One region of the Pseudoalteromonas sp. J2K-J599 genome, then DNA from elsewhere that is predicted to be linked to it. Evidence: predicted binding sites of a transcription regulator. Region 1 holds the regulator's gene; the other holds the start of a gene.
What was found. Region 1 encodes MetJ, which represses methionine synthesis genes. Its sites were predicted from a motif close to TAGACGTCTAGACGTCTA; they were not measured.
Positions count from the first base shown of each region.

Region 2: a site for MetJ is predicted at 14,399-14,416, ahead of metA (homoserine O-acetyltransferase MetA). Genes of this name have one in related genera too.

Region 1 covers NZ_CM200271.1:397,939-413,710, forward strand. The annotation lists gene AC5NT5_RS01765 (EAL domain-containing protein) at 1-962, shown strand, start outside; gene AC5NT5_RS01770 (formimidoylglutamase) at 959-2,008, opposite strand; gene rraA (ribonuclease E activity regulator RraA) at 2,010-2,507, opposite strand; gene AC5NT5_RS01780 (phosphatase PAP2 family protein) at 2,709-3,248, shown strand; gene AC5NT5_RS01785 (MJ1255/VC2487 family glycosyltransferase) at 3,245-4,276, shown strand; gene AC5NT5_RS01790 (methyl-accepting chemotaxis protein) at 4,386-6,266, shown strand; gene AC5NT5_RS01795 (gamma-butyrobetaine hydroxylase family protein) at 6,296-6,670, opposite strand; gene hslU (ATP-dependent protease ATPase subunit HslU) at 6,733-8,061, opposite strand; gene hslV (ATP-dependent protease subunit HslV) at 8,073-8,591, opposite strand; gene AC5NT5_RS01810 (SPOR domain-containing protein) at 8,671-9,198, opposite strand; gene priA (primosomal protein N') at 9,219-11,405, opposite strand; gene rpmE (50S ribosomal protein L31) at 11,636-11,851, shown strand; gene AC5NT5_RS01825 (malic enzyme-like NAD(P)-binding protein) at 12,378-13,619, shown strand; gene metJ (met regulon transcriptional regulator MetJ) at 13,683-14,003, opposite strand; gene metB (cystathionine gamma-synthase) at 14,293-15,540, shown strand.
Region 2 covers NZ_CM200271.1:2,767,405-2,783,176, reverse strand. The annotation lists gene AC5NT5_RS12620 (FMN-binding negative transcriptional regulator) at 1-54, opposite strand, end outside; gene AC5NT5_RS12615 (GNAT family N-acetyltransferase) at 54-629, opposite strand; gene pdxR (MocR-like pyridoxine biosynthesis transcription factor PdxR) at 736-2,193, shown strand; gene AC5NT5_RS12605 (hypothetical protein) at 2,208-2,873, opposite strand; gene AC5NT5_RS12600 (phytase) at 3,023-4,981, opposite strand; gene AC5NT5_RS12595 (TonB-dependent receptor plug domain-containing protein) at 5,060-7,363, opposite strand; gene AC5NT5_RS12590 (GGDEF domain-containing protein) at 7,661-8,581, shown strand; gene AC5NT5_RS12585 (AraC family transcriptional regulator) at 8,565-9,566, shown strand; gene AC5NT5_RS12580 (TlpA family protein disulfide reductase) at 9,568-10,071, opposite strand; gene AC5NT5_RS12575 (histone deacetylase family protein) at 10,134-11,042, opposite strand; gene AC5NT5_RS12570 (PilZ domain-containing protein) at 11,096-11,461, opposite strand; gene ettA (energy-dependent translational throttle protein EttA) at 11,616-13,289, opposite strand; gene AC5NT5_RS12560 (outer membrane beta-barrel protein) at 13,623-14,270, shown strand; gene metA (homoserine O-acetyltransferase MetA) at 14,481-15,428, shown strand; gene AC5NT5_RS12550 (homocysteine S-methyltransferase family protein) at 15,418-15,772, shown strand, end outside.

The DNA of each region.
Region 1 (15,772 bases):
TTAAGCCATTTAATGTTGCTAACTGCACTGTAGAAGTAAAAGCGAGAGCGAGTTATGTTGATTGTAATGAGCAAGATAACAACTTTGATAATTTAATATCGTACGCATATCTGGCACTCGATAGCCACCCAGATCGCAAGGTTGTGCCTTATCATCAACAAATGATGATTGAATTGCGAGAGCAACAAGCGCGACTAAAGGAATTAGCAAATATTGATTTTTCGAGCGAGTTAGAGCTTTATTTTCAGCCTATTATTTGTAACGAAAACGGTCAAATTGAGTTTTTAGAATTACTACTGCGTTGGCAGCACCCTAAGCAAGGGATTTTATCCGCTAACAGGTTTATCGACGACATTAGAATTGCAGGGCTTGGTTATCCACTCGCTAAATTTGTAATAGAGAGAGCTGCTGAGCTTGCAATGGCGCTTAGAATAGAAGGTATTTCTATACCGCTTAGCATTAACGTATTTGGTCCTGAAATGCTTAACGAAGAGTTTATTGAATTTGTTGATGTTGTTTTAAGTGAGCATCACTTGGAAGCTGGCGATTTAATTGTTGAATGCCCTTTGCATATTTTTACGGGACTAGATGATAAAGGCAGAGGCATGATCGCAAGGCTTAATAACATAGGCTTAAAAGTATGTGTTGATGGACTTGGTGATAACCCGGTACTACTTTCTAAGTTACCAAGCTTAGCGGTAGAGTATATTAAGGTTTCACCTTCACTCACTGCTGACTTTAGTAATCAAAACAATATACGCAGTTTAGTTAGCGGAATGGTTGAAATGCATAACCAACAAAAAACAAAAGTGATTTTTGAAGGGGTAGAAACACTTGAGCAACTTAAGTTTGTAAAAAGCTTAAAAGGTTATGCTGCCCAAGGTTATTACTTTGGTCACCCGCTAAGTAGTATTGGTTTAATGAGCTGGCTAAAAGAGTGGCGATTAGTTCAACAGCGCTAAGTGTTTTCTTTGGCTTGTAGATAGCTATTCACAAGTGCACTGATCACTTGCCCTACATGGGCAGCACCGGCCTCAACTCCGCTAGGGTGCTGGCTAGGCGCTGCTTCACATAAATGTAAGTACTTAGAGTGGCGATGGTTTGCTGCTAAGTGCACAAAGTGCTCAGTGTCATTCACACTAAATCCGCAACATGTGTACGCACTAACCGGCATGTAAGTAATACTATCTAAATCAACTTCAATACCCAGTGGTAAATCGTTAAAATTACTTAATGCGTTTTCAATTGCCTGAGTGAGTGTAATTTTTCGCTTAACTTGTATTGATTGATAGCTATCAAACGTAAAGTTAGCTTCACTCATTGCATCTATAATTGCTTGATTGTTTTTTATCTCATGTAAGCCAATAACGTGGTAATTACTTAGATGTTGCTCGTTATAAGCGTAGCGAAAGCCATTGCCGCTATGGCGACCTTCACATTCTCTAAAGTCGGCATGAGGGTCAAAGTTGATAGCATTAATAGGTGTATTTTTTGACTTACTCAGGGCACGGATAATTCCCAAGCAATTATTATGACCTCCGCCAATAACGATTGGCTCAAGCCCCGCTTTAAAAATAAGGCTCAATACCGACTCTACGCGTTCATCAAGCTGTTGGCATAAATCTCGTAATTGAGTTAATTGCTGGCCTTGCTGATTATTAAGCTGGTTGCTTTGCGCCATTAAATCATCAGTATTAACTTCACCCAATAAAAGCACTTTTTGAGTGGCAATAAATTGATTGTGAGGTTGGTTTAAAAAGCGTTTTAAAAAAGCAGGCCATGCTTCGTTTGCACCACCATTTCCTAAGTTTGCTTTTGGGCCGATATCTTCGCAAATACCCAGAAGTACATAGCGGATACCAAATTGAGCAGCGTCAACAAGTGCTTGTTGCAGGTTTACTTGGGTGTCGAGCAAGGCCATTGATTGCCATGCTTTTTTCTCATTTGCGCGGGTAGAGCAAAGTGTTCTAACCGCGCTTTCATCATATACTTTTAAATGGGAAGTCACGTTATACTTCTACAACTTCCAACTCTAATTCTTCTGCAGATAAAACAATGCCTGTGCTATCAGCATAAATAAAGTCGTCATCAAAAAATGATACCCCAGCAAAGTTAACGCCTATAGCATCTTCACCAGCACCTTCGCTGTCGGCTGCAACAGGGATTGAAGCAATTGCTTGAATGCCTAAATCAAGCTCTTCAAGCTCATCAACGTGGCGTACTGCGCCGTAAACAACAATACCATTCCAGTTGTTTTCAAGTGCTAGCTCAGCCAGTTCAATGTCGATTAGTGCGCGACGAGTTGAGCCGCCACCATCAATAAGAAGTACTAGGTCTGTACCATCTTGAGAAAGTAATTCGCGGATGAGTTCATTATTTTCAAAACATTTAACCGTTTTAATGCGGCCACCAAAGCTGTGTCGACCACCAAAGTTGATGAACATAGGCTCTAGCACGTCAACCACGTCAGCAAAGTGGTCGCATAAATCAGAAGTGCTGTAATCCATTATTTTATCCTCAAAAGGTACATTAATTTATATCTCAGTATACCCTCCTTATAAGCAATAACAACGACTTAATCGCAGTAAATTTAGGCAAAACAAGCGCTAAATCATTAATCGCAATAATAGTGTATTAAAAGCGTCACTCAATTGTTATTTACAACACATAAGCTAAATCGGTGTTCATATGTTATGCAATGAGGGATGGTGATGAATAATAATATGCTTAAAAAGGTAACTCAGATAGATGAGCAATTATTTTTAACTTTGTTTAATTGCAATTCACCGAGGTGGTTTAAAACAATGGCCTTTGGTTTGTCTAAAAGCGGTGATGGTGGGCTTTATATATTAATATGCTTAGCAGTGTGGTGGCTTAGTAATAATGAACAGCACCAATTATTGCCTGTCACTATATTAATTGGTTTTGCTATAGAAAGACCTATTTACCTACTAGCTAAAAATAGATTTGCTCGGATCCGTCCATGCGACTGCTTAGTAACAAATGCCTATATAGTACCAAGCGATAAATTTAGTTTACCATCGGGTCACAGTGCCGCTGCTTTTTTAGTGGCAATTATATTAAGCCATTTTTTTCCAGAATATGCATTACTACTATTTAGTTGGGCTACCGGCGTTGCTATGTCTCGTGTGGTATTGGGTGTGCACTTTCCTGCTGATATTATAATAGGCGCAACGATTGGTAGTTTTTGTGGTTTATTTGCGTTAGCACTTGTGGTGCCTGCATGAAAATATTGTATGGAGTGCAAGGTACCGGTAATGGTCATATAACGCGCGCTCGGGTTATGGCAAGCTGCTTTAATAAGCTCGGTATTGATGTTGATTATGTGTTTTCAGGGCGCGCAAATAAAGATTACTTTGATATGCACGAATTCTCAGATTATAAAGCGTATCGCGGTTTATCGTTTAGCACTGAAAATGGGCAAGTTAAAAATCTCAAAACACTTAAAAACATGCGAATTTGTAAGTTGGTGAGTGATATAAAATCGCTTGAGATAAAACAGTACGATTTTGTACTTAACGACTTTGAGCCTGTGACAGCATGGGCTGCAAAACGGGCAGGTATACCCGTTATTGGCATTAGTCACCAAGCAGCATTTTTGTCAGATAACGTACCTATGTTTGGTCGTGGCGTACTGAGAAAATCACTTATCAAGCATTATGCACCAGCGACTACCTACTTAGGCGTGCACTGGCAACCATTTGCAAATAATATAATACCGCCTTTTATTGCTCATCATAATCACGACAACCCTGTAGCAGTAATGAACAAGGTATTGGTATATTTACCTTTCGAAAACTTAGATAGCGTTGTTGATTATTTAAAAGACTTTCCCGAAAAAGAATTTTATTGCTATCACCCAAATGCCAGCAATCAGTCTTTTGGACATATACATTTACGAGCCCCTTCACGTTCTGGCTTTTTAAACGACTTAGCAAACACAAGTGGTGTTGTTGGTAACGCGGGATTTGAGCTTGCCAGTGAAGCGCTTAAGTTAGGTAAAAAGTTACTATTAAAGCCTTTAGATGGTCAGTTTGAGCAAGCAGCAAATGCACAAACTTTATTTTCCATGGGCATGGCGCATGTTATGAACTATTTAAACCCTCAAGCCCTTGATGATTGGAATAGCGCGCCGCAAAACAAGCAAATAAATTACCCCAGCGATCCCGCGCCTTTAATTGATTGGTTGGTTAAACAACAATGGAATAACACACAATCGTTACATAAAGGTTTGTGGGATAGTGTCGCCTTATAGCCATCACATTTAAACTGTTTAGAATTACCAATAATAAAAAGTTAAATTAATTAGTCGCTTTTGATCTATTAGCTATAATAAAAATGCATATTCAAAAAAGGCGTTAGCGATGAATTTTTTACAAAACCTAACAATTAAACGACGTTTACAACTAAACGCAGTCGTTGTTGGTTTAGCAATGGTGGTCCTTTTATGCGTGATTATTTTTGAATCACGTACAACCTTGAGCTTAAACAAGACTATTCAATTAGCAGAAGAGCTCAACGTACATGCATTAGCATTGCGTAAACATGAAAAAAACTTTTTGTTTTATAAACAAGAAGATGCGTTAACTGCATTTGAAACGGATTTTGAGCAGTTAAGTGATAAAGTAAAAAAGTTACAACAGTTAATGGCTAACCAAGGTATTGCACAGGAGCAGGTCCAGCGCTTTGAGCAACTAATAAATAGCTATAATAATGATTTTGAAACTGTTGTTAAGCTTCAAAAAGAGATTGGTTTAACCCCGACCGACGGGTTATATGGCAAGCTTAGAAGCTCGGTTCATGAAGTTGAGCAACTATTAAAAGAGCAGCAAAATTACCAACTGCTGTCGTCAATGCTGCAACTAAGACGCTCAGAAAAAGATTTCATGCTGAGATTTGATATTAAGTACCTAGGGCGTTTTAATGAGGGAATTAATACATTTAAGCAGCAGATAGCTGCAGCACAGCTGCCAAGCGACTATAAAGCACAAATTAATCCTTTGATTGATATATACCAAAGCGAATTTCAAACACTTGTGCAGGCGCAAACTAAGCTAGGGCTAGATCTTGAGTCAGGCGCACTTGGAGTAATGCGTGACAGTGTAGATAAAAGCGACGCCATTGTTTCTAAAATCGTTAAAGACACTAAGTTACAAGTAGAGCAAAGTGTAGAGCAGGCTCAATTTTTAGCTATTTTGGTATTTGTGATTGCAGGTGTGGTTGTATTAGCACTCGTTTATTTTACAAGCCACTCCATTATTGTACCTATTGAGCGGGTTTATCACACTATTAATGATATTCGTCGTAATAATGATTTGAGCGTGATGATAGAGCAAACAGGTAAAGACGAAATTACCACCATGACTGTCGACTTTAATAGCTTAATAGGCGATTTTAAGAACTTAATTAACGAAGTTAATGGTGCTTTAAACACCCTTAATGTAGCAACCGAGCATTTATCACAAAGTACCGCAGCAACAAGCTCTGGTATGCAAGAGCAACTACATGAAGCAGACATGGTAGCGACAGCTGCAACGCAAATGCAGGCAACTATTCAAGATATCTCTCATAATACTGAAGCCGCAGCTAAAAAAGCAGAATCAACCAACTTAAGCGCACAGCAAGGGCGCAGTGAAGTTGACTCAACGGTTAAACATATTAGAGATTTGTCTAGTTCGTTAGGTAATGCATCAAGTGTTGTATCGCAATTAGAAAAAGACGGCGAAACCATTGGCTCAGTGCTTGATGTAATTCGAGGGATTGCAGATCAAACCAACTTATTAGCGCTTAACGCTGCAATTGAAGCGGCTAGAGCTGGAGAGCAAGGGCGTGGTTTTGCAGTAGTGGCAGATGAAGTTCGCTCACTTGCTCAGCGCACGCAAGAATCGACTAGTGAAATAGAGGGGATTATTAATACCCTGCAACAACGCACTCAAGAGGTGGTTAGTATTATGCACCAGTGCCGCTCGCAAGGAGATGAAAGTGCATCGCAGGCTATTAAAGCCGGTGAGCTACTCGGTGATATAACCGAAGATGTACAAACTATCATGGAGATGAGTACTCAAATAGCAGTTGCGATTGATGAGCAAAGTCAGGTAGCGTCTGAGGTAAATAAAAACGTAGTACGTATAAGAGATATTGCACAAGATGCTTCGGGACATGCTGCTGATAATGCGCAGACAAGTGAAGAAGTCTCTGAGCAGGCTCGTGTTCTATTCACTGCAATTGATAAGTTTAAGGTGTAATAACCCCTAATAGTGCGGGTCTATAAAGTTTAAGGAACAAACTTTATAGGCACGCTATCTTTACTTTTTTCGTGTTCAGTTACCCGCACTAAATATTCACTCCACAATGTATCTTGTTGCTGTTGTAGTTTTTCAAAGTAGCGCCAGCTAAATAGTCCGCTGTTATGGCCATCGTCAAAATCTAAACGAAGTGCGTAATGCCCAACAGGTACAATACTTTTTATTCCTACAGCTTGCTTATTAAGTACTAGCTTCATTGGGCCAGAGCCATGGCCCTGCACTTCAGCTGAAGGGGAGTGTACACGTAAAAACTCACAGCTAAATACAGCTTTACTGTCATCATCAAAGTAAACATCTAGATTTTTACTTACACTGTGGTAATGCACTTTTGTTACGTGTTTCATTTAATATATCCCATTAAAAAGCCCCCAATCTGGAGGCTTTTAGTATAACGTTTATATTCGTTTTATAGAATAAATCGGCTTAAGTCTTCATCTTCAACAAGTGCACCTAAGTGTTTTTCAACATAAGCGGCGTCGATTACTAATGACGAGCCTGCTTTTTCAGAAGCATCGTATGAAATTTCTTCCATCAATCTTTCCATTACAGTGTGTAGACGACGAGCACCGATGTTTTCGGTTTTCTCGTTAACTTGCCAAGCTGCTTTGGCAATACGCTCAATTGCATCGTCGCTAAACTCAATCGATACCTGCTCAGTTTTAAGCAGCTCTCGTTGTTGCTCGGTAAGCGATGCATGAGGCTCTGTAAGGATGCGTTTAAAGTCATCTGCAGTAAGTGCTTCAAGTTCTACTCGAATCGGTAAGCGGCCCTGTAGCTCTGGGATCATATCTGATGGCTTTGCCATCTGAAACGCACCAGAGGCAATAAACAGCATATGGTCAGTTTTAACCATTCCGTGCTTAGTATTTACAGTTGAACCTTCAATTAGCGGTAGTAAGTCGCGCTGAACACCTTCACGGCTCACATCTGGACCTGAAGAATCGCCGCGCTTACAAATTTTGTCTATTTCATCAATAAACACAATACCGTTTTGCTCTACTGCAAAAATAGCTTGCTCTTTTAGCTCTTCAGGATTTACTAATTTAGCGGCTTCTTCTTCCGTTAATAGTTTGAAGGCTTCTTTGATTTTTAGTTTACGCTTAGTGCGCTTATCGCCGCCCATGTTTTGAAACATGCTTTGTAGCTGGTTGGTCATATCTTCCATACCAGGAGGCGCCATAATTTCTACGTTTGGTTGTGCTTGTGCTAAATCGATTTCAATTTCTTTATCATCTAGCTGACCTTCACGTAGCTTTTTACGGAACGTTTGGCGAGTTGATGAGTTATCATCACGCTGCGTTTCGCCGTATTGATCTTTCGCTGGTGGTAAAAGGGCATCTAAAATGCGCTCTTCTGCTGCTTCTTCGGCGCGATGTTTAAATTTCTTAGTCTGCTGTTCGCGAGTCATTTTAATTGATACATCGACTAAATCGCGGATGATAGTCTCAACTTCTTTACCAACATAGCCAACTTCAGTGAACTTAGTCGCTTCTACTTTAATAAAGGGTGCGTTAGCAAGTTTTGCTAATCGGCGGGCAATTTCTGTTTTACCTACACCGGTTGGACCAATCATTAAAATGTTTTTTGGTGTTACTTCGCTGCGTAAATCTTCTTTGAGTTGCATGCGGCGCCAGCGGTTACGAAGTGCGATAGCCACTGCTTTTTTTGCTTTAGCCTGACCTATAATGTGCTGATCTAGCTCGTGAACAATTTCTCTTGGGGTCATATCAGACATGATAGTTCCTATTATAATTCTTCGATTGTTTGGAAGTTATTAGTAAATACGCAGATGTTGCCTGCAATAGTTAAGCTTTTCTCTACTATTTCACGAGCGCTTAAATCTGTATTTTCTAAAAGGGCGGTTGCAGCTGATTGTGCAAAGTTACCACCACTGCCAATTGCAATTAGGTCGTTTTCAGGTTGAACCACATCGCCATTACCGGTAATAATTAAAGAGGCTGTTTCGTCTGCAACAGCGAGCAGAGCTTCGAGTTTTCGAAGTGCACGGTCGCTGCGCCAATCTTTAGCCATTTCTACTGCGGCTTTAGTTAGGTTTCCTTGGTGCATTTCTAATTTGCTTTCAAAGCGTTCGAAAAGAGTGAAGGCATCAGCAGTACCGCCGGCAAAACCAGCGATTACTTTGCCATTATAAAGACGTCGAACTTTACGGGCGTTGCCCTTCATTACGGTATTACCAAGAGACACTTGGCCATCGCCGCCAATTACAACCTTGTCGCCACGGCGTACACTTACGATAGTAGTCATGTTATTCCTCATCATCGAGCTGCAGAGGCAACTCGTAAAAAACGATTATGAAGAGGTTATATGGGTGAATGGTTTATTTTCAAGTCCAGCCCCAAATTCCGCAGCCGACTATTTTTACACGTTTAAGTTTGTTTTTATCACTTTCGGCTTGGCGTTTGGTTTTATAAGGGCCTAAGCGCACTTTATACCAAGTACCATTGCTGCCTTCAGCCTGTTTTATTTCAGAAATGAGGCCTGCAAATGCTATTTTAGCTTTTAGCGATTCCGCTTGTGCGTGGGTTTTAAACGAACCACACTGCATAACGTAAGGGCCTTTTTGCTCAAGTTCTTTCACTTCAACTTGAATCTCGTGGTTTCTAATTTCTTTAATAAACTCTGGTGTGCGTGGAATAACCACTTCTACTTTTGCGGGCGCAGTGGGGTTTGCTTGTTTTTCGACAAGTTTTGGATCTGCATTACTTTTAATAAACCATAATGTATAAGCAAAACCACCGACGAGTAAGATGGCTATGACAGCTAAAAGAATAGGAAATGGTTTTTTAGCGGGTGCGTTTTTTTTACTGTTTCTGCCTGCAGGCTTTTTGTTAATATAATCGTGCTGTGCCATGGTGTTATTTTGGCCTTAACCTAAATCATGTCTATAGGGTCTACGTCTAAGCTCCAGCGTACTTTTTGTGCAAGTTTACTTGAACTTAAATAATCAACCATTTGCGCAAGGTACTGATGTAATATGCGGCGATCTTGCGCTTGAATATGTAATTGAAAACGATACATACCTGCGACTTTTTCAAGTGGAGCAGGGATCGGACCGAGCAATTGTATACCAGATACCCCATTCACAGGAACCAAATCCGTCAAAAAATCGACGACTAGCTTAATGCTGTGTCCTTGTGCACGGACAATAGCCATATTTGTAATGGGTGGTAAGTCTGCATCATCGCGTTCACTCAGTGCAAAGCGAGCAAAGTCTTGGTAACCATTATTGACTAAGTCTTGTAAAAGCGGGTGTTCTGGAAAGTGTGTTTGTAATAATACTTGGCCAGGTTCCCCTGAACGCCCAGCTCGCCCCGCGACCTGAGTAACTAACTGTGCTAAATGCTCTGTCGCCCTAAAGTCGCATGAGTATAAACCGCTATCTACGTCTAAAATTATAACAAGGCTTACATCTGCAAAGTGATGGCCTTTGGCAAGCATTTGTGTGCCAACTAAAATGCGTGCACCGCCTAGGTTTATTTCATCTAGTGCTTTTTCAAGGCTGCCTTTACGGCGAGTTGAATCGCGGTCTATGCGAGTAACGGGTGTATCTGGAAACTCGGTCGATAAAAACTCTTCAATTTGCTCTGTACCTTTGCCATTTGGAAATATTTGCGTACTTCCACAATCAGGACATTGGTGAGGAACAGGGTATTGATCGCCACAGTGATGACAAATCATTTGCCCAATCGCTTTATGAAATGTGGCGCTGGTACTGCAGCGTTTACATTCACTTAGCCAGCCACATTCATGGCAAATAAGAGTGGGTGAAAAACCTCGGCGATTTAAAAAAACCATAACCTGTTTACCGCGATTTAAGTGTTGGCGCATAGTTGCAAGGCTTGCATGTGCAATACCTGCTTGGTCGGGTTGGCCTTTCATATCGAGTAACTTAAATTGGTTATCTGTCGCAGTTTGCGCGCGCTCGGTTAAACTTAGTAGCTGATATTTGTTATTAATTGCTTTGTGAAGTGTTTCAAGTGCGGGTGTAGCACTGCCTAATATAAGTGGTATTTTATGCTGAAAAGCTCTGTATGCGGCCAAATCACGAGCATGGTAACGAAGGGTATCTTGTTGCTTAAATGATGAATCGTGCTCTTCATCGACAACTATCATACCGAGTTTTAAAAATGGCAGAAAAATACTCGAACGTGTGCCTATAACTATTGCACAACTGCCTTTTTCGCAAAAACGCCATGTTTGCAATCGCTCGTTGTCGGTAAGGGCTGAATGCCAAAGCATAATGGGTGTATCAGGAAAGCGGCGACGAAAACGGTTTACAGTTTGTGGCGTTAAGCCTATTTCTGGCACTAATACTAATGCTTGCTCGCCACGTTTGAGTACTTCTTCTAGGCACTGTAAATACACTTCTGTTTTACCACTGCCAGTTACACCTTCTAATAAAAAGCTGCTAAATCCATTACTTTGATTTATTGCTGTACAGGCAACCGCTTGTTCTTTATTAAGTACAGGTTTACTACCGACAGTTGGTGCAACGCTTTGCCATTGGTTATCGTGTTCAACAGTTTGCGTAATGAGTTCTTTATCTATTAGGCTATCTATTGTTTTTTTACTAAAGCCAAGAGCTTTTAATTCGGTTAACGATGATTTCCCCGATTGCGATAACTGCTTTAATAAATTGAGCTGTGTTTTGGCTTTTAATGACGGTACTTTTGCGCCTTTTTCTGTCAGAGCAACCATGTTAATACTGGTTTTATCTGGCGATTCACCTTGGCGAAGTGCACTCGGTAGCGCTATGTGAATAGTTTCGCCTAAGGGATAGCAATAATAGCGGGCAGTAAAGCTAAGGAGTTCTAAATGTTGGGCGCTTAAAATAGGGGTATCGTCTATTACCTCTATAATATTCTTAATTTTATCTAAAGGGACGTCGGTACTGTTTTTAATACCCAGAACAACAGCTACTTTTTTTTGATTACCAAAAGGCACTAAAACCCGCATGCCCGGTAGTATGGGTGTTGATAAGCCACTGAGCTGCTCTTCTATTTTATAATCAAAGGTGCGTGGAAGCGGGACTTTAATAGCAACTTCAACAAAACTCATAACAACTCAACCCGTAAAATTAATGCTGTAATGTACTAAAAATACCGCTAAAAACCTACTAGCAATAGTACTTGAGAAAGAGATTGTTCACTTTTTTAGCGAAAAGATAAATAAATACTTGTGCAGGGGAAGGTTGTTGGATAAAATCCGCCACCAACAAATTTGTTTTAACGACGTATGGTGCCAGACTTCGGGTTTGGAGAGCGATGCGGCCTTAACTAGAGGTTCCTATGAAAGAAGGTATTCACCCTAAGTACGAAGTAATTTCTGCAACATGTTCATGCGGAAACAAATTCGAAACTAGCTCAACTCTTTGTAAAGACATTCACTTAGACGTATGTTCTGCGTGTCACCCGTTTTACACTGGTAAGCAAAAGATTTTAGACACTGGCGGCCGTGTTGATCGCTTCAACAAGCGCTTCGGTGCACTTAGCAGCAAGAAGTAATTATTGCTGTTTAGTTAAAAAAAGCACCTTAGGGTGCTTTTTTTGTGTCTAAAACTTACTACTTCTTATCTTATTTAGCTTGCTCGAGCTACATCACACCTTGCATAACTATTTCCTATTCTTATTCTGAGTATGCATAAACCTTTGCAGACAAATTGATAGATATTCTCTATATTTTAAATAGTACAAATTTTAACTAGGTTGATAAAAGTAGCTAACGTGGGCTTATCTGTTTTTAAAGTAGTGTAGTAGGCTGTTATTTTAAGTTTATGATGATACGTTAAACATACATTTTTTTAATATTTTAATAGACATAAACGCACCTCAAAACTTACTTTTTTGGTGAATTTTTATTTATCAAATGTTTATATAATCCTGCAAAGTTACTGAAAAACCTCTTAAAATTAAAGGATATAGCATATAACAGGATAGACCTGATATTGCTTGGAATTTAAAAATAATAAGGGTATCGTACCCCAAGACTCCACCTCTCACTTTAACTTAAATTGCAGGATACCATCGCGTTATGTCTGACTTTCGTGAACAAGCACTACATTATCACTCACATCCCGTACCTGGTAAAATTAGCATTGAGCTAACAAAACCAGCTGAAACAGTTCAAGACTTAGCCCTAGCTTATAGCCCAGGTGTCGCTGAGCCTGTACGTGAAATTGCCGCAGATCCTGCAAATGCATATAAATATACCGGTAAAGGTAACATGGTTGCGGTTATCACTAATGGTACTGCAATTTTGGGCTTGGGTAATTTAGGTCCTTTAGCGTCTAAGCCCGTAATGGAAGGCAAGGCGTTATTGTTTAAACGTTTTGCAGGGCTTGATTCTATTGATATTGAAGTAAAGCACAAAACAACAGAAGACTTTATTAACACGGTTGCCAATATTGCTGACACATTTGGTGGTATTAACCTTGAAGATATTAAAGCACCAGAGTGTTTTGAAATTGAAAAAGCATTAATAGAGCGTTGTAGCATTCCTGTTTTTCATGACGACCAACACGGCACCGCCATTGTGACGGCTGCCGGCATGTTAAATGCGCTAGAAGTACAAGGTAAATCAATTGAAGATGCAATAATTGTATGTTTAGGTGCAGGCGCTGCTGCAGTTGCGTGTATGGAACTGTTAATTAAGTGTGGTGCACTGCGTGAACACATTTATATGCTTGACCGCAAAGGTGTTATTCATACTCGTCGCGATGATTTAAACGAATATAAACAGCTTTTTGCTAACAATACCGATAAACGCACATTGCAAGATGTAATTGCAGATGCTGATGTGTTTGTTGGTGTTTCGGGTCCTAACTTGTTAGCTGCCGAAGATTTAAAACTAATGGCAGAAAAGCCGGTCGTGTTTGCCTGTTCAAACCCAGATCCAGAGATCGATCCTGCACTTGCTCACGGCGCACGCAACGATTTAATTATGGCAACAGGGCGCTCTGATTACCCTAACCAGGTTAACAATGTTTTATGTTTCCCGTTTATTTTCCGTGGTGCACTTGATGTACGTGCAAGCGCGATTAACGATGAAATGAAAATTGCTGCAGTTGAGGCTATTCGTAGTATTGCCAAAGAGCCTGTACCTGCAGAAGTTTTAAAAGCCGCAGGCGTAGATAAACTAGAGTTTGGTGCGCAGTATATTATTCCAAAACCAATGGATCCGCGTTTACTACCGCGTATAGCTAAAGCTGTAGCACTTGCTGCGGTAGAGTCGGGTGTTGCGCAAATTGATTTGCCTGAAAATTATATGGCGTAATATATAACGCTTAAACAAAAAACCTCAGCAATGCTGAGGTTTTTTGACTAAAAAGGTAACGATTTATTCTTCGTTTAAAATAGGCACTTCTAAACCCATTTCTTGCATTATCTTTTTAACTTCTTCTGGTACTTTTTCTGCGTTGTCTTTACGTAGGTCATCGTCATTTGGTAAAGGTTGACCAGTAAATGCATGCAAAAACGCCTCACATAGCAATTCACTATTTGTTGCATGGCGAAGGTTGTTGATTTGACGACGCGTACGCTCATCCGTTAAAACTTTTAATACATTTAGCGGGATCGAAACGGTGATCTTTTTAACTTGCTCTGATTTTTTCCCGTGTTCTGCGTATGGGTGAATATACTCACCATTCCATTTAGCCATAAGATGTATCGTTGCCTCAGATTATTAATTTCTCACACGGTATAAAAAGCGTGTAAATATGCGTGAAATTCTATCGATTTAAAAAAGATAGTCAAATAATAGATACCGATCTATCTTAATAAGCCTATTTGGGATGTAAAAATAAGCTCACTTTTGTGAGCTAAAATGTGGTACTAGCAAACGCCTTTCCTAACTTTAGCCATCTAGAGCTTTAAAATCCTTTGACTTATTAAAACGGATAACTTACTCTTTTAGACGTCTAAACATCCAAATTAATCAGGTGACGAATATGAGCGAAAAAAACAAAGCGACCATTGCTGTACGTAACGGCGTTGATGCTGATAAACATCATGGTGCAGTGGTGCCGCCAATTTATTTATCAACGACTTATTCGTTTGCCGACTTTGATACTAAGCGTGAGTATGATTATGGCCGCAGTGGTAACCCTAATCGTGATATTTTAGCAGAGACGCTTGCTAAGCTTGAAGGCGGCGCTCGTGGCATAATTACGGCCACTGGTATGGCTGCCGTGCATTTAGCTACTCAGCTACTTAACAGTGACGACACGTTAGTAATTCCACATGATTGTTATGGTGGTAGCTATCGTTTATTTACATCGTTACAAAAACGCGGACTATTGAAGCTTGAAGTATTAGATTTAACAAAAGAAGAAAGCCTTCAACAAATTTTAGCAATTAAACCTAAGCTTATTTGGATAGAGACTCCAAGTAACCCAGTACTTCGTTTAACCGATATTAAAGCGGTTACCGATGTTGCTAAGCAATGCGGTGCATTGGTTGCCGCAGATAACACGTTTTTGTCTCCTGCCTTACAAAACCCTATTAAGTTTGGTGTAGATATTGTGGTGCATTCAACTACTAAATATATTAACGGGCACTCAGATGTAGTGGGCGGCGCTGTTATTGCTGCAACACAAGAGCTTGGTGATGAGCTTGCTTGGTGGGCAAATAATATTGGTATTACGGGCGCCCCTTTTGATAGTTATTTAACGCTTCGTGGTCTACGTACTTTAAATGTGCGCTTAAGGCAGCACCAAGAAAATGCGCTAGCAATAGCTAAGTACCTTGAAAGCTCCAATTTTGTAAGCCAAGTTTACTATCCAGGACTTGAGTCACATCCTCAACATGAGCTTGCTAAAGCACAACAACTTGGCTTTGGTGGCATGGTTAGTTTTGATATTAAAGGCGATATAAACGACGCCGCAGCATTTTTAACTAGTCTTAAAACGTTTAGTTTAGCTGAGTCACTAGGTGGCGTAGAGAGTTTAATTTGTCACCCCGCAACTATGACGCACGCAGGCATGGAGGCAAAGGCACGTTTAGAGGCGGGTGTGGGCGATACGCTTATTCGTATTTCGGTTGGGATTGAAGATATACACGATTTAATAGCTGACTTTGAACGAGTATTTGAACTTGTAAAACCAGGGCAAAATAAAAATGTTGGCCGTGTAGGCAAAGGTGCTGGCACTTCTGGTGGAAACGTTAAATTAAGTGCAGCCCGTCCAGCGCTTTGGTAAGTAATACCAATCCGCAATAATACCTAGGGCGTGTTGATCTTTGGTGGGTGAATTTGCAGCAGTATGTTTGGTTTTTAGGCAAGGCGGAGCCTATGTAGTGTGGTTATTCCCCATGAATAGGCGATAACGCAGCATAAATACCAAACATGCGCTGCCCTTTGGGTTCTTTCTAGGGACGATTAACTCTTTGTTGCTCGGTTTTTACTTAGCCCACTAGGTTACAAACCTCGCG
Region 2 (15,772 bases), 1.4 Mb from region 1:
TAATGCTTGCAAACGTTCAATATTATGTTCTTGAAAATGTGTGGGTGGGTACATTAAAGCTTCTCCTCTAACTGCAACTTAATGCTCTGCCAATGTTCGTCAATAATGCTAAATTTTGCAGTGCTTCTGTAACTTCCATCACTTAGCAATCTATCTTTATGGGCTATACCTTCAAATTGGGCGCCTAGTCGAGTAATTGCATTTCGAGATTTTTGATTTTTTTCGTGGGTATTAAATGTTATTCGCACTAAATTCAACGCGTCAAAAGCGTAGCTAAGCAGTAAATATTTAGTGTGAGTATTAATATAAGTTTGCTGCCAGTGATGGCTTATAAATGTATGACCAATTTCAGCACTTAAGTTATGCGTATCTAATCTAAATAGTCGTGTAGTGCCTACAACCTCTTTGCTGGCTATGTCTACTATGGCAAATACAATTTGTTCTTTGTTATTAAATTGTGCACTGGTGGTAAACCATTCCTTTAACTGTTCGGGTGTTTTTGTATAGTTGCTTAATACCCATTCCCATATTTTTGGATGTTGCCCAGCTTTATATAAGCTTTTTAAATGCTCATAATTTAATGGCTCTAAAATTACCTTATTTGTTTTATGTATCTGTTGAGTAAACATGTTGCCTCTATGCTTTGCTATTTACGAGCAACAAATGTACGCTAATTTGGTTTGGTAAAAACAACCAGAATTGGCTTTTTAGCTATACCAGTTATAAAAGGATAACATGCAACCGCTTAATATTGAATTTAATGACTCAAACAAAGCTAAGTACATACAAGTTGCAGATGCTTTGCGTGGTTCTATCGTAAAGGGAGATATTGCACCTGGTATAAAACTCAGTTCTGCTCGAGTTATGGCGCAAACGTATCAGTTAAATCGCCATACAATAATGAACGCATTGCAGTTATTAGTAGCCGAAGGATGGCTAGAATCCCATGAACGCTCTGGGTATAGCGTCACTCAAACACTACCAATTCAAAGCAGTGCTAACTGTGATCACACGCCAGTTTTAACACCAAAACCTTATAAATTTGCTACAGAGTTAGCCGTGCCTATTCCGGCAATGAATTTAAAAGACTACGTATATAATTTCGCAGGTGGACTTCCTGATTTAAATAGCTTTCCCTATAAAGAATTTAAACGCTCTATGAGCCATGTATTTAATCATTTAGATACCAGTAAACTTCATTATGGTGATATAGGTGGAGTGAGTGAGCTAAAAACTCAGATAAGTGATTACTTACATAAAACTAGAAGTTTAAAAGTATCAGACTTACTTGTATGTAATGGCTCACAAGAAGCTTTGTTTTTAATTTCAAAGGCCTTTATAAGTAAAGATGACTTCTTAGCCGTTGAGACTTTAGGCTACCCACCAGCACGCAAAGCCTTTGCTGCTTGTGGCGCGCAATTAATAGATATAAAACAAGATGAATATGGTTTATGTGTTGAGGACTTAAAAGCGCAACTTAGACGATATCCAATAAAAATGCTGTACTTAACCCCGCTGCATCAATACCCAACTACCGTTACGCTTTCGCCCACACGGCGCATGCAAATTTATCAATTATGTTATGAGTATGGCGTAATGATTATTGAAGATGATTACGATCACGAGTTTCATTATCGCTGTCAGCCATTGCAACCTATGGCTGGGGACGATCCCGCTGGGATTATTATTTACTTATCTACATTTTCTAAAATCATGTTCTCAGGCGCTAGAATTGGCTACATTTGTGCAGCTCCTGAAGTATTAGCACAGTTAACCGCATGGAAGCAGTTAATGAATCATAAAAATGATGTGGTTATGCAGCTAGCCGTTGCGCACTTTATGCAAGAAGGTGGATTTGAGCGCCACTTGAAACGCATGACTAAACACTATAAACAACGTTATGAAGCAATGGACAACACGTTAGCGTTGCTGCAATCACAGGGGCTACCAATAGAGTATAAAAAGCCAGACGGCGGTATGGCAATGTGGGTTAACTTAAATAAAAATACGAGTAATATAAAACAAGCAATGCAAAGTAAAAGCGTATATTTACAAGCGGAATCTGAATTTTACTTTGCTGACTCAGTGAGGAGTTTAATGCCCAAGCAATATAGTTATGTTCGCTTAGGCTTTGCAGGGCAATCAACCGAGGCAATGAAGCAAGGGCTCAAACTAATCACTGAATATAAGTAACTAGATACCGTTAATTATTTCTTAAAATCATCCGCATTGTAATAAAGTGGTTTAAGCGTACCGCAATTAATAAATTTATAGGTAAGCTCATTTTCAGGTGGTACACGTTTAGATGTCCGAAACTTTTGCATACAGGCGTTAACTAAATCGACAAAAATAAGATGGTTATAGCTCGGCGCTTTTTGAATTTTATGAATATAAATACGCTCAGTACCGTTTAGTGTGATCATGTCGTAGTCTTGCCATTGTGATGATTCACTCAACTCTTTAAGCTCTCTAGCATATAATTGCTTATCCAAGACCAGTTCTTTTTTTGAATAAATTAAACTGCCACCTTGTTGATAATCACCCTCGTAAATATCGGCAGTAATTGTAATTTCCTCACCACGCATTAAATGCTGAATATTAAACGCTAGTGGCTTTACGGTGATTAGTTCTGCATTTCTAACAAAGCCTAAAAATGCAACATCGGGGTTCCCTATTTTATAAACTACTTGCACATTATTGGGTGAATTATAAGCAGGTAAATTCATTGCTATAATAGACGAACCTTGATTAACCAACACCATAGGGTGCTCAGCATTGTAAGCGGGGTCTACCGGTGGAAGTTCTGCTTTTTCTTCTTCAGCTGCGGCAAAGCCACTTAAAGTGATTAGTAATAAAGTAAGTAGTAGGCGCATTATAATCTCAATTAATTTATGAGCTTAAATTGTAGTATAAAAATATATATTACATTGAGCTAATTGTACTTAATATTCAAATGTTAGGCGTATTGTAAAAGGCTCAAATGAGCCTTTTACAATTGAGGGTAATCACAATTAAATAAACGTTACTTAATTGCTTTTTTCACTTCTCGCCAATCTATTATTTTAAAGTTTTGTGGTTGCTGCGGTAGTCGGTTATATCCATCTTGTACAACTAAAATACCTTCAGGATAACCCGGTAGCGCTTTCGATGTTACGGTTAACCCATCAGTTTCTGATGCGCCATCAATACCGTTAACCAAGTCACTTACTATATTAAACTTACCTGCAAACTCTAAACTGGGTGTTTTAACATCCTGAATATTATTACTTATTTTATACAGCACGTAGCTATCATCGCCTTGGCTAGAAACAACTAAGTAACGTGCGTTTGTGCCGTGGTAAATTTCCATACCCTCAACATCATCAACAAGTTGCTCATTTATGCCTTGTAGCATAACCGGTGTATTATCAGCTGTAGGCTCAGCGCCTATATACCAAATACCGGCGTCTTCCTCACCTGCAAAAAGTTCACCACGTGCATCATCTGCACTACAGCCTTCTGGTTGGCTAGGTAGATTAAATTCTCGAACTAATTTACCTGTTACTTTATCGCCACTTTCGTCGAGTTTATATTGCTGATAAAGACCTGACTTATCATTAACAAATACATAATTCCCTGTTGCTGATGAATACATACACATGCCGTATATTTCGCTGAGATTGGTTGCAATATCATTAAGGTGTTTTACCTCGTTATTATCAACTGTTAAAACACTTATGCTGTTATTTGTCCGATTACTCGCGGTTATTAAAGTATTCGTACTATTTTTAATACTAGGGTGTTGGCGAACATCTACATTATTTAAGCGACCAATCTCGATTGATTGTTCAAGCCAGCCTTGTAAGTTGTAAACCATTAAGCCTCGACGTTTATCTGTGCCTAAAATTAAGCTTTTTGCAGGGTTACTTGAGTTTACCCAAATAGCGGGATCATCTGCGGCATCACCAAATGCTTGTACAGGCGTTGTTTGTGCACTGGCATGTATATGTGTCAATTTTTTAACAGTGTTTTTACCCGCATTTTTAACTGGTGTTGCTGGTATTGTACTTTGTGTATATGCGCCTGTTTCATCGTTATATAACACCGCAATAGCCTTATTGTTTGCGGTGTATTTAACCGCAACAGACTCTAAAGCTAAATTGCCATTTAGTTGCCAATGATTAATGCTTTTAGTAACAGGGTTATAGGCATAAATTGTATTATCATGTGTACTTGTAAACCACAGCGTGCCGTCGGTTGATGTAAAAAGAGCGCCTATTTCGCTATTTAGTGAGCCAAAAGGAGCAACGAGTGCTATTGGTTTTTTATCAGCTTGCGACTCTGCATTGGCATTTATAGACCAAATACCCACTTCACCTTCACTTACAAAAAGTGTGTTGCTTTGCTCGCTCACAGCGCATCCTGCAGCTTCGCTTACTCCTGCAAATTCACGCATGCTTACATTTGTTGTTTCATTATTACTTGTGTCGTAAATAACAGTTTCGGTAATCAAACCTCGTACATCAGGCACAAATGCCGACACAGTATTATTGTTTTTATTATTAAATAAACACACCGTATCGGGCTGAGCTTGTGGTGGGCTAATACGAGTTAACTCTTTTATATTCCAGCTGCTATTGGCTTGCTGTAATTTAAAAATAACGACGTTATCTTGGTCATTATCAATGGTCGCTAATAAATAAGTGGAGTTATTAAGTGCACTTATAGAAAGCGCCTCAAAACTACCTTTAGCAATGTTTTTACTCTGCTGGTTTTGGCTGTTTACCATTACCAAGCCTTGGCTTTCGCTTGCTAGCAGCCAGTTGTTGTCATTAATCCATACGGCTTGCGAGCCTTGCATATTCTCGCTTGGGCCAAAAGCATTGCTCTCGATAGACTCAAATGCTTTTTTAGTTGATATGTTATAGCTACAAGCACTTAAGGTGCTTATTAGCAGGCTTGTAAGCACTAAACCTTTTACTTTATTTAATTTAAAATTCATTATAATTCCTTTGCTGATCAGAGCGTTTTGAGTAACGTATCGAAAGTCACTTCATTGTTACCACGCAAACACCATGATTTAAAATGCGTAACGCAGCATTAATTGATAAACCGGACCCGCTTCTTCAGATTCAATTTCGTACTCATCAAAGCTACGATCGAACTGATCTGATACGGTATCAAACTTATTAAAGGTTTCGTCTTTACTTGCATCAAGCAGGTTTGAGCCCACTAAACGCAGCGTTACGTTTTCCCAGCGTTTTTCTATAAACACTTCAAAATCGGCACTGTAAGATGTTGTTACTTCTTCACCTACAATACGCCCATAAGCATCACCTTGCTTACGGTAAGTTGCACCAAATGCAGCTTTGAGTTCGGGTAAGTCTTGAATAAACCCAACGTTATAAACGTAGTCTGATTGATCGTTAAATTTTCGAGACCCAAAAAAGTCGGTTACTTCACTATCAAGCCATGAGTAATTTAAAAATACTCCAGTATTAGGCATGCTAAATGCGCCAAGCGGAGTAGATAAATCAAGCTCAACTCCTTTTACATTGCCATCGCCTGTGTTACGAGGCTGCAATACAAATGTACCTTCTCCTTCAGAGCCTTCTTGTCCTGTATTTGCTATTTCTATTAGGTCGTTTACTTTGCGGTAAAATAAATTAATGCCTACAACGCCACTTTTACCTAAGCGGTATTCGTAGCCTAAATCCATACCCCAAGCTGATTCTGGTTTTAATTCTGGGTTACCTAGTTGGTCGTTATCGCCAAGTTCTTTTTCGATAAGTGCTGGTGTTAAAAAATCAAACTCGGGGCGTCGTAAACTACGCGCAACAGAGGCGCTAACGCGTCCATTCTCACTTACGTTATAACGAAAATGTGCAGAAGGTAGAACAAAGTCGTAATTGTTATCTTCGGTTACACCAATTGTTTTATCATTAATTTTTGAATCAGTAGACTCCCAGCGAATGCCCAATTCCCAGGCAAATAAATCATCTTGGTGTTTAATAAGGGCAAACACATCAAAGCGGTCTTCCTCTAGCGTGTTTACGCCACCAATAACCGGTTCAAATTCACTGGTAAATACAGCCAAAGATAAAGGTGTTCCCACATATTGATCCCAGCTTGTAAGTGCTAATTCAAGCTCGTCTTCGGCTTCAAAAATATTGCTATCGCGCTTTTTATTTTGTAAAAATGCACCAAACTGAATTTCTTTATTGTCACCCCAAGGTTGGCTATGTTGCCACTGCAGGGTCCATTCTTTATCGTCTATGTCACTTTGAGCTTGTTCTTCTTCAAATATTATTGGCAGCTCTGACGTATCAAGCTCTACTTCTTGCTCGTATACCGACTCGTCAAATTTGGCGATACCAAACTTTAATTTACTTGTGCCGTTTAGCAGTGGAAATTCATAGGCGGTATTGATGTTGTAATTAGTTTGGTCAATATATTTAACATTGGCATTATCGGTTTCTAGGTTTCCGCCATTTACAATATCATTGCTGGTTGCTGTGGTATCGTCGTACTCAAACGAACGTTCATCCTCAGTGCGCTCTGTATCAACCCACATGGCGCTAATATTAAATTGGCTATCGTTATCAAAAACAATTTCGTAACTGGCGTTTAGTGATGTGTCGTCGCCATCGCGAGTGTCAGATTGGTCTTCGCGGTTATCAAACTCTTCGGTTTGAAAATTTACATTGTTTTCTGGGCTATCGCCGTAGCGCAGGCTGGTTTTTTGTTTTGGGTTATATCTGCCTTGTAAATTTGCACCAAGTAATAATCGCCCTCCAGCAAATTCAGTACCGTACACTGCAGCCAAGCTTTCTTTAAACTCGCCATCATCATAAAGCAAGCCGCCAGCACGTAAGTAACCACCATCTAAGCTGTAACCATCGCGCAGTACAATATTTAATGTGCCCGCTATCGCATCGGCTGAGCGATTGGCACTTGATGAGCGAATAATTTCAACGCGTTCAATTAATTCAGCCGGAATTCGGTCAACAAAAAATGAACGGTCGGCACCTGCGCCAGGTACTTCTTCACCGTTTATAAGTACCTTTGTATAAGCAGGGCTCAAGCCCCGCATACGTGCACCATCCGATTCAAGCACATCCGATAAAAATGTAACACTGGGTACTCGTTTTAATGCATCGCCTGCGGTTAAAGGTTCAAAACGTTGAAAGTACTCTTGTGAGTATTCTAAGGTTGGCGCGAGTTCGTCAGAGCGATTTCTATAACCAATTTCACCGTATACAACAATTTTATCAGAAACTTCTATATCTTTTTTCGTGGTTTCTTTTGCATCATCTTCTGCATAAGCCGTTAAGTTACATAAAGCTAATGCGGCTACCAGTGCTTTTATTTTAAAGTGTTTCATTGTATTTGCTCTTGGTTATTACAGGGTTGTTTCTTGGTATGGCGAGCAAGCTAAAGATAATTGATTACGTAAATGTGACAGGGTTTATTTTAAATACATGTATTTAGAGGTACTTGAGCAATATGTAGAGCGTATTGAGCTTTTATCACTCCCTGTAAAGGCTGGTGTTATCTACTGTGCAGGGCTGTTTTTAAGGTATGTATCATCTAGTTGTCACATAGCTGAGCTAATATGACCCTGCTAACACAAGCTTGTATGAACTAACTTTAAAGCTCATTTATAAACGAGATACTGCACATGCGATTTAACCCTTTTATCAGCCACCGATTACTAATAAACGCTATTATTGCGATGTTTTTTAGCGCTGTGTTTTTAAGTAGTTATTTAGGAGTATTAAAAACTTACGCCAGTATTCAGTGGCTCGATATTATGGGAGAGGGTGGTATTGTATTAATGACACTTGTATGGATTATCGCGTTATTAATTTCAAGACCACCGAGTAAAGTAACCACTTACTTAGTGATAGGTGTTGGGCTATTTATGTTCTCGGCAACGCTCGATTTACTTGATGAATGGCTAATGCACCCCGCGCACCAATGGCTGAGTTGGATTGAATCTCTGCCCGCTCCGTTAGGCATGTTATTAACAAGTATAGGTTTGTATTATTGGCATCAAGAGCAGTATGTATTAAATCGTCAGCTACGCCGCCGTGAAGCGCATTTACGTGAGCACGATAAGGTGTGTTCAATAACGGGTCTTTATAAGGCGCAGTATCTAGATTCAGCAATTAATGAGCAACTTACGAGCAAACAACCACTCTGGCTTGGGGCTATTGATATTCGTGATTTTTCGCATTTTAATAGTGAGTTTGGCTTTAGTGAGGGCGACCGGTTACTGCGTGAAATTAGCGAGCTATTGTTAATGAATTGCCGACTAAGTGATGTAGTGTGCCGCTACGCAGGAGATTGCTTTATGGTATTGATGCCAGCCACCACAGAGCAGCAAGCTAAAGAGTTGATGGCACAAATTAAAGGAGCTCTAAAGCATTGTGCATTTAAAGTTGAAGCATCTAAAAAAGCAAAGTTTCAATATGTCACTACCGCCTTAATACAAGGTAATACGCATAGCAGTACAGGTAAACTAACAAGCCAACTGCATAGTCAATTACAACAAAAAAAGCATCAACTAAAAGTAGCGCACCGTGCACATGTTTGTTAGCCAAGACGACAAATATTTAAGCGCTCAAGGGCTTATTACGTCAGCTGTAGAGCTTGCTCAAAGCCGAAACATAAATTTACATAAGCTGCTACGCGGTACCGGTATTTTTGAACAAGACTTACTTAACTTTCAGCATACATTTAGTGTGTCTCAGCAGGTGCGTTTATTAGCTCAATTTAAGTTGTTGATGAAAAGTACTGACAGTGGTTTTTTACTCGGTAGCCAACTTATTAACGACACTCGAGCCGAAGCTCAGGCATTAAAATATAGCGATAATTTAGCTCAAGTATTAAAGCAATTATCACTTTTAAGAATGCAATTAGCGCCTTTGCTGTTTAGCCAAACGTATATTAAAAACGATAATGTTTATATTTATATTCAGCCAGCACATGGGTTTGATGAAAGCCTTTACCACTATGTGCTAGAGATATACAGCACTGCATTTTATAGTTTACTTAAACGAGTGAGCGAAAGTTACCCGCATTGTCAGTTCGACTTTGCTTTTAAACGCCCTCGGCATATTCAAGAATATGAGCAAAATTTAGGGCTAAAGGTAAGTTTTGATAAGCCATGTACTCGCTGGGTATTAAATAAAACCATGTTAAGGGCTAAAAACCCGCATGCGAGTCAATTACGATTTATGCAAGCGCAGTCGCAGCTACATAATAAAAGCGTAGTTAGCATGACTTTTATTGAAGCCGTCTGCAGATACTTATACTCTCACCCAAGTGCTAATTTAGAGTGCACCGCAAAGCACTTTGCTATGAGCTCAGCTACATTTAAGCGCAGACTCAAACTCAATGGGGTACGCTTTTCAGCGTTAATAGATGAGCAAAATAAGCACAAAGCTATTTACCTACTTACTCTGTGCGCTAAACATAACGAACAAGTCGCTGAACATTTAGCTTTTTACGATATACCTAACTTTCGGCGCGCCTTTAAACGCTGGACAGGCTTAACACCTAATCAGTTAAAAGCGCAATAAGTTACTCAGTTGCCATGTCTATGGAGTGCAACAATGTTCGTGCATTTAAATGAAGATTTGGATCTTCTGGGTTTGACGTATTAGTCAGCCAAATTACATTGCCTTCTTTATTTACAAACAATGTAGTAGGTGTGCCTCGTATACCTAATTGCTGTGCTATTGCATCGGCTTTTACAGCTGTTTTAAAAGTATAACCTCTTTCGCTAAGTGCTTTAGCGGGAATGGCATCGTCATCTTCTTTAAAGCTCACGGCAATAACTTTTAAGCCCATATCATCAATTTTTTGAAGTGCTGGCTGTAGCTTTTTACAGTACGGGCACCACGTTGCCCAAAAGTGTAAAACGTAAGGTTGACCTAATAAATCTTGAGTGTTGAGAGCAGAACCATCAGCCATTTGTAAATTTAATGTAGGTAGCTTAGGGTATGTTGCTTCTGAGCTTGTATCTTGTGCGTAAGCTGTAAAGCTTAATAAAATTAGCGTGATGGTAATAAATAACTGTTTCATAATATGCTCGTTTTTATTTTACATATTAAATAAGAACGATAATTTAACATTTTTCTTTCAAACTAAAAGCCAGCCGCTTGTTCAACAACAATAGCATGGCGCTTTGCTAGGCGAAGGTGATCTCTATCGTAACCTCCACCTATCACAGTAGCTACAGGTGTATTATGTTCAAGGCAGCGTTTTAGCACTAAATGGTCACGCTTAACTATGCCATCCCAGCTGATATCTAATTTACCCAAGCCATCGCCTTGCCAAATATCAACGCCAGCATCGTAAAGTACCAAGCTTGGGTTTAGCTCTTTAAGTAAATAACTCAAGGTGTCGTCAACTACGGCAAGGTATTCGTCGTCCTTCATATTATTTGCCAGGCCAATGTCTAAATCGCTAGCGGACTTTCTAAAGGGGAAGTTTTTTTCACAATGGATAGAGCAAGTATACGCATAGGGTTGATGCTGTAACATTGCGGCTGTGCCATCACCTTGGTGCACGTCTAAATCAAAAATAAGTACGTTAGTTACCTCACCCGATTCAATTAAAGTTTGCGTGGTAAAGGCCAAATCGTTAACCATACAAAAACCTGAACCAAAGTCATTATGTGCGTGATGTGTACCACCAGCAAGATGACACGCTATACCATGTTTAAGTGCTAAACGAGCTGTTTGTAAAGTACCTTGAGGAGCTGTAAAGGTACGTGCCATAAGCTCTTTTGACCAAGGTAGACCAATGCGACGCATTGCTTTTTCATCTAAGCGGTTGAGCCATAAATCTTGGATATAATTATCGCAATGCACAAGCTCAAGGGGCTCTGGCGTGCCTAATATTGGCTCAACTAGGTTACTGCCGATTAAACCAAGCTCTGCAACATGTTGATATAAATGTGCAAATTTACTCATTACAAAGCGATGCTTGGGATCAAAGCTAAACGAGTAGTTAGGATGGTATACCAAAGGCAAATGAGGATTTAAGCGCATATTTACAAGCTTTATAAAGTTTGCGCTATGGTAATCAACTTAAGAGAATGAGTCTATTGTGAGTCATTAATAAGTGACGCTAATTCGCGATGCAGTAGCTCATCATCGGCTAAGTTTAGCTCTATTAATCGCTTTAAATAAGTAATACTGTCTATATCAATATGATGGCATTTTAAACCAATATGATCGGCTTCAATATGGCAAATTACTACTTCCATTTTTATTTCTATATCGCTTTGAGGCAATGTAAAACGCAGTATTGCTTGCGTATTGTGGCTGCCAATAAATGCATCACAATTAGTGACCAACGCGCCATGTAGCGATAGATCGAGTAATTTACACGGATACTGTTGGCTATCAAAACATAACAGAGCGTTAGTTGAAAATAGCACACGAGAAAACTGTCGACGATTTTGCATAACCTAATTTAGCCTTACTGTTTTTATAATAAATTAAGCATAGCGGGTAATTCTCTACATGCTAGCAAGATGTGCTCCTGTAATGCTGGTGGCATAAAAAAGCCCTGCAAAGTGCAAGGCTTAAGTTATACAAACATAAAATTAACCAATATTTTTAGCCAATTTTTTTGTATTTAATACGTTTAGGTTGAGTTGCCTCAGCGCCTAGGGTCTTTTTAAGCCACTCTTCATATTCAGTGTAGTTACCATCAAAGAAGTTAATTTGACCTTCATCCCGGTAATCTAAAATATGTGTAGCAATACGGTCAAGGAACCAACGGTCATGCGAGATACACATTACACAACCTGGGAACTCTAAAATAGCGTTCTCCAGTGCACGTAGTGTTTCAACGTCCAAGTCGTTGGTTGGCTCATCGAGTAGTAACACATTGCCGCCAGCTTTTAATAACTTAGCAAGGTGTAAACGGTTACGCTCACCACCTGATAGGTCTTTAACAAACTTTTGCTGATCGTTACCTTTAAAGTTAAAGCGACTTACATATGCTCGGCTTGGGAACTCAAAGTTACCAATTTTCAGTACGTCTTGTCCGTCTGATATTTCTTGGAAAACAGTTTTGCTTTCGTCCATACCGTCGCGGAACTGATCAACAGTAGCTAGGTGTACTGTTTCGCCAACGCTGATGCTACCGCTGTCTTGCGTTTGCTCACCGCTTATCATTTTAAACAGTGTTGATTTACCCGCGCCATTCGCACCAATAATGCCCACAATGGCACCTTTTGGCATGCTAAAGCTTAAGTCATCAATTAAAACACGATCGCCAAAACTCTTACGAAGATTAGTTACTTCAAGTACTTGGTCACCTAAACGCGGACCAGGTGGGATAAACATCTCGTTAGTTTCGTTACGTTTTTGGTAATCAGACTGCTGCATTTCAGTAAACTGAGCCATACGTGCTTTTGACTTAGCTTGACGACCTTTAGGGTTTGAACGAACCCATTCAAGTTCTTGCGCAATTGATTTTTGACGAGCTTTTTCAGATTTTTGTTCTTGTTGTAAGCGCGCATCTTTTTGTTCAAGCCAAGAAGAGTAGTTACCTTCCCATGGAATACCTTCACCACGGTCAAGCTCCAATATCCAACCAGCTACATTATCAAGGAAGTAACGGTCATGCGTTACTGCCACAACAGTGCCTTCGTAATCGTGTAAGAAGCGCTCTAACCATGCAACCGACTCAGCATCTAAGTGGTTAGTAGGCTCATCAAGAATAAGCATGTCTGGTTTTTCAAGTAATAATCGACATATAGCAACACGGCGACGCTCACCACCTGAAAGGTGCTCAATTTTAGCATCCCACTCTGGCAGGCGAAGTGCATCAGCTGCGCGTTCTAAAACGTTGTCGATGTTATGACCATCGTGCGCTTGAATAACAGCTTCGAGCTCGCCTTGCTCTTTTGCAAGTGCGTCAAAGTCAGCGTCTTCCATGGCGTATTCGTTATACACTTCGTCAAGACGTTTAAGTGCGTGTTTAACTTCGCCAACAGCTTCTTCAACAGTTTCACGTACTGTTTTACTTTCGTCTAAAATAGGTTCTTGCGGTAAATAACCAATTTTAGTACCAGGCTGAGGATGTGCATCACCTTCAAAATCTTGGTCAACACCGGCCATAATACGCAGTAACGTAGATTTACCAGAACCGTTTAAACCAAGCACACCAATTTTAGCGCCAGGAAAAAAGTGCAACGAAATATCTTTTAAGATAGTGCGCTTAGGTGGCACAACCTTAGATACTCGACTCATCGAGAATATAAATTTATCAGGTAAAACCATGGAGGAAAGCCTTCAAATAATAATAAAAATTTCAATGTTGTATTGTAGTGGCTGACGGGTGAAACAGTCAACGAATGCTGTATAGAACAATACACTTACCTAAGCGGTACTTTGTTTTGATTGCTCGTTAAAAACACTACTATTACAGGATTTCTATTGTGTAAAATTCTGTAATCTATTGTTTTATATTGTTCAAATACATTCCATTTTTAACAAAAGTGGTACAGTATATTTACAAACTGTAAAGTATAAGCAAGTTATATAGGCAGGCCACACTTAGTTTGTTGTTCAACATCACATTATTAAATATTACAAAGGTTTAAAGGAATGAACATGAATATAGTTACAAAGTTAGGGGCATTACTTTTAGGTTTATACTCATTTTCGAGCCAAGCAGACATACTCCATGTAAATGGTTATTACCAAGGAATAGGGATAGGGTCTACGCAAATTGATGTATACGAGAGTGATAGCATACAGTTTACAACGCTTTACGGCCGGTTTGGATATCAGTTTTCGCGTTACTTTGCATTAGAAGGGCGTATAGGGTTTGGGTTAAATGATGAGTCAACGCCTCTACACGGAATTGTTTACACTCAGAACCCACAGGACGGCTCGCTTAGTTCAGAATTCATTAAGAGCGAAATCGATTCGAGCCTTGATTTGCAAACAAGTATATTTGTAAAAGCTAATTATCCAATTTCATCTCGAGCTGATGTGTTTTTATTTGGTGGCTATGGTAGAAATAAATTAAGTTACAATGAAGGCGACTTAAAAAACCTTGCAGAATCAATAACTGGTACAGATACAAATTCTACGCTAATAACTGAGCAAAACTACGATGAAGGCGGCGTAACGTACGGAACCGGCATTGACTTTAGGCTAACTCAACGCTGGCAAGTAAGTGCTGAATACCAATATTTTGATACAAATGAAGGCGATATTTACGCTCTTAATTTATCTGTAAATTATCGTTTTTAATTATAATAGCGCTACTGATTTTAGTAGCGCTGTTTCAATTCACTAAAACAAAGTACTTCAATATAAATGCACTGCCCCTCATCTATAGCTTTTAGTAAGTCTTAAAAAAACCATGAATAAATTTCATTTGGACATCTATACATCTAGAGGTTGATATTTTTTACTTTCAGTTCATAATTAAGCCTCGGTTTTTATGAGCAGGAGTAAAGTATGCCAATTACAGTAAAAGACGAGTTGCCGGCAATTGCACGTTTACGTCAAGAAAACGTATTTGTAATGCCAAAAAGTCGTGCAAAAACGCAAGAAATACGCCCAATGCGTTTGGCTATTTTAAACTTGATGCCTAATAAAGTAGAAACCGAAGTTCAGTTTATTCGCTTACTTGCCAATTCGCCTTTGCAAGTAAACGTAGAACTACTGCGCCTCGACACTCACCGCAGTAGCAGCAATTCAGAAGAGCACCTTGATACCTTTTACCGTTATTTTTCTGAGGTTAAAGACAACAATTACGATGCATTAATAGTAACCGGTGCGCCACTTGCGCATTTAGAATACGACGATGTAGCGTATTGGGATGAGCTAAAAGTCATTATTGATTGGGCTGAGCAACACGTTACCTCTACGTTGTTTTCGTGTTGGGCAGCGCATGCAGCGTTATATCACCGTTACAATTTAAAACGCGATTTAAAAGACGATAAACTGTGTGGCGTATTTACTCACCAGTGTTATTTTGATCACGGTGCACTGACTCGCGGATTCGACGATACCTTTTTAGTACCGCACTCACGCTACGGCCATATTGATATAAATAAAATAAACGCCTGTGAAGAACTCGTTGTACTGGCAGGTTCTGAGCGAGTAGGGGCTTACTTACTTAAAAACAAATCGGGTAGCCAAGTGTTTATAACCGGCCACCCAGAGTACGACGCCGACTCGCTAAAAGCAGAATACGAGCGCGATTGTAAAAAAAGCCCTAATGCACCAAAGCCCGAAAATTACTTTCCGGATGACGATGCAACCAAACAACCTTCAAAAACGTGGCAAAGCCATGCTTTTTTACTTTTTTCGAACTGGTTAAATTACTACGTGTACCAAACCACACCGTATGATATTAATTTAGTTAGCCAAGACGTGAGGACTAACAACTATGCCGAATAACGCGCCTACAAATAATAAGCAAGCCGAAATAAGCGCCGCATTAAAAGAACGCATTTTAATTTTAGATGGCGCTATGGGCACCATGATCCAAGATCATAAGCTAGAAGAAGAAGACTATCGCGGAGAGCGTTTTAAAGACTGGCATGTATTAATTAAAGGCAATAACGATTTATTAAGCCTAACTAAGCCCGACTTAATCACTGATATTCATCGTGGTTTTTTATCGGCGGGCGCCGATATTATCGAAACCAACACGTTTAACTCGACCACTATTTCGATGGAAGATTACGACATGGCAAACCTAAGCCGTGAAATAAACGTAGAGTCGGCTAAATTAGCACGCG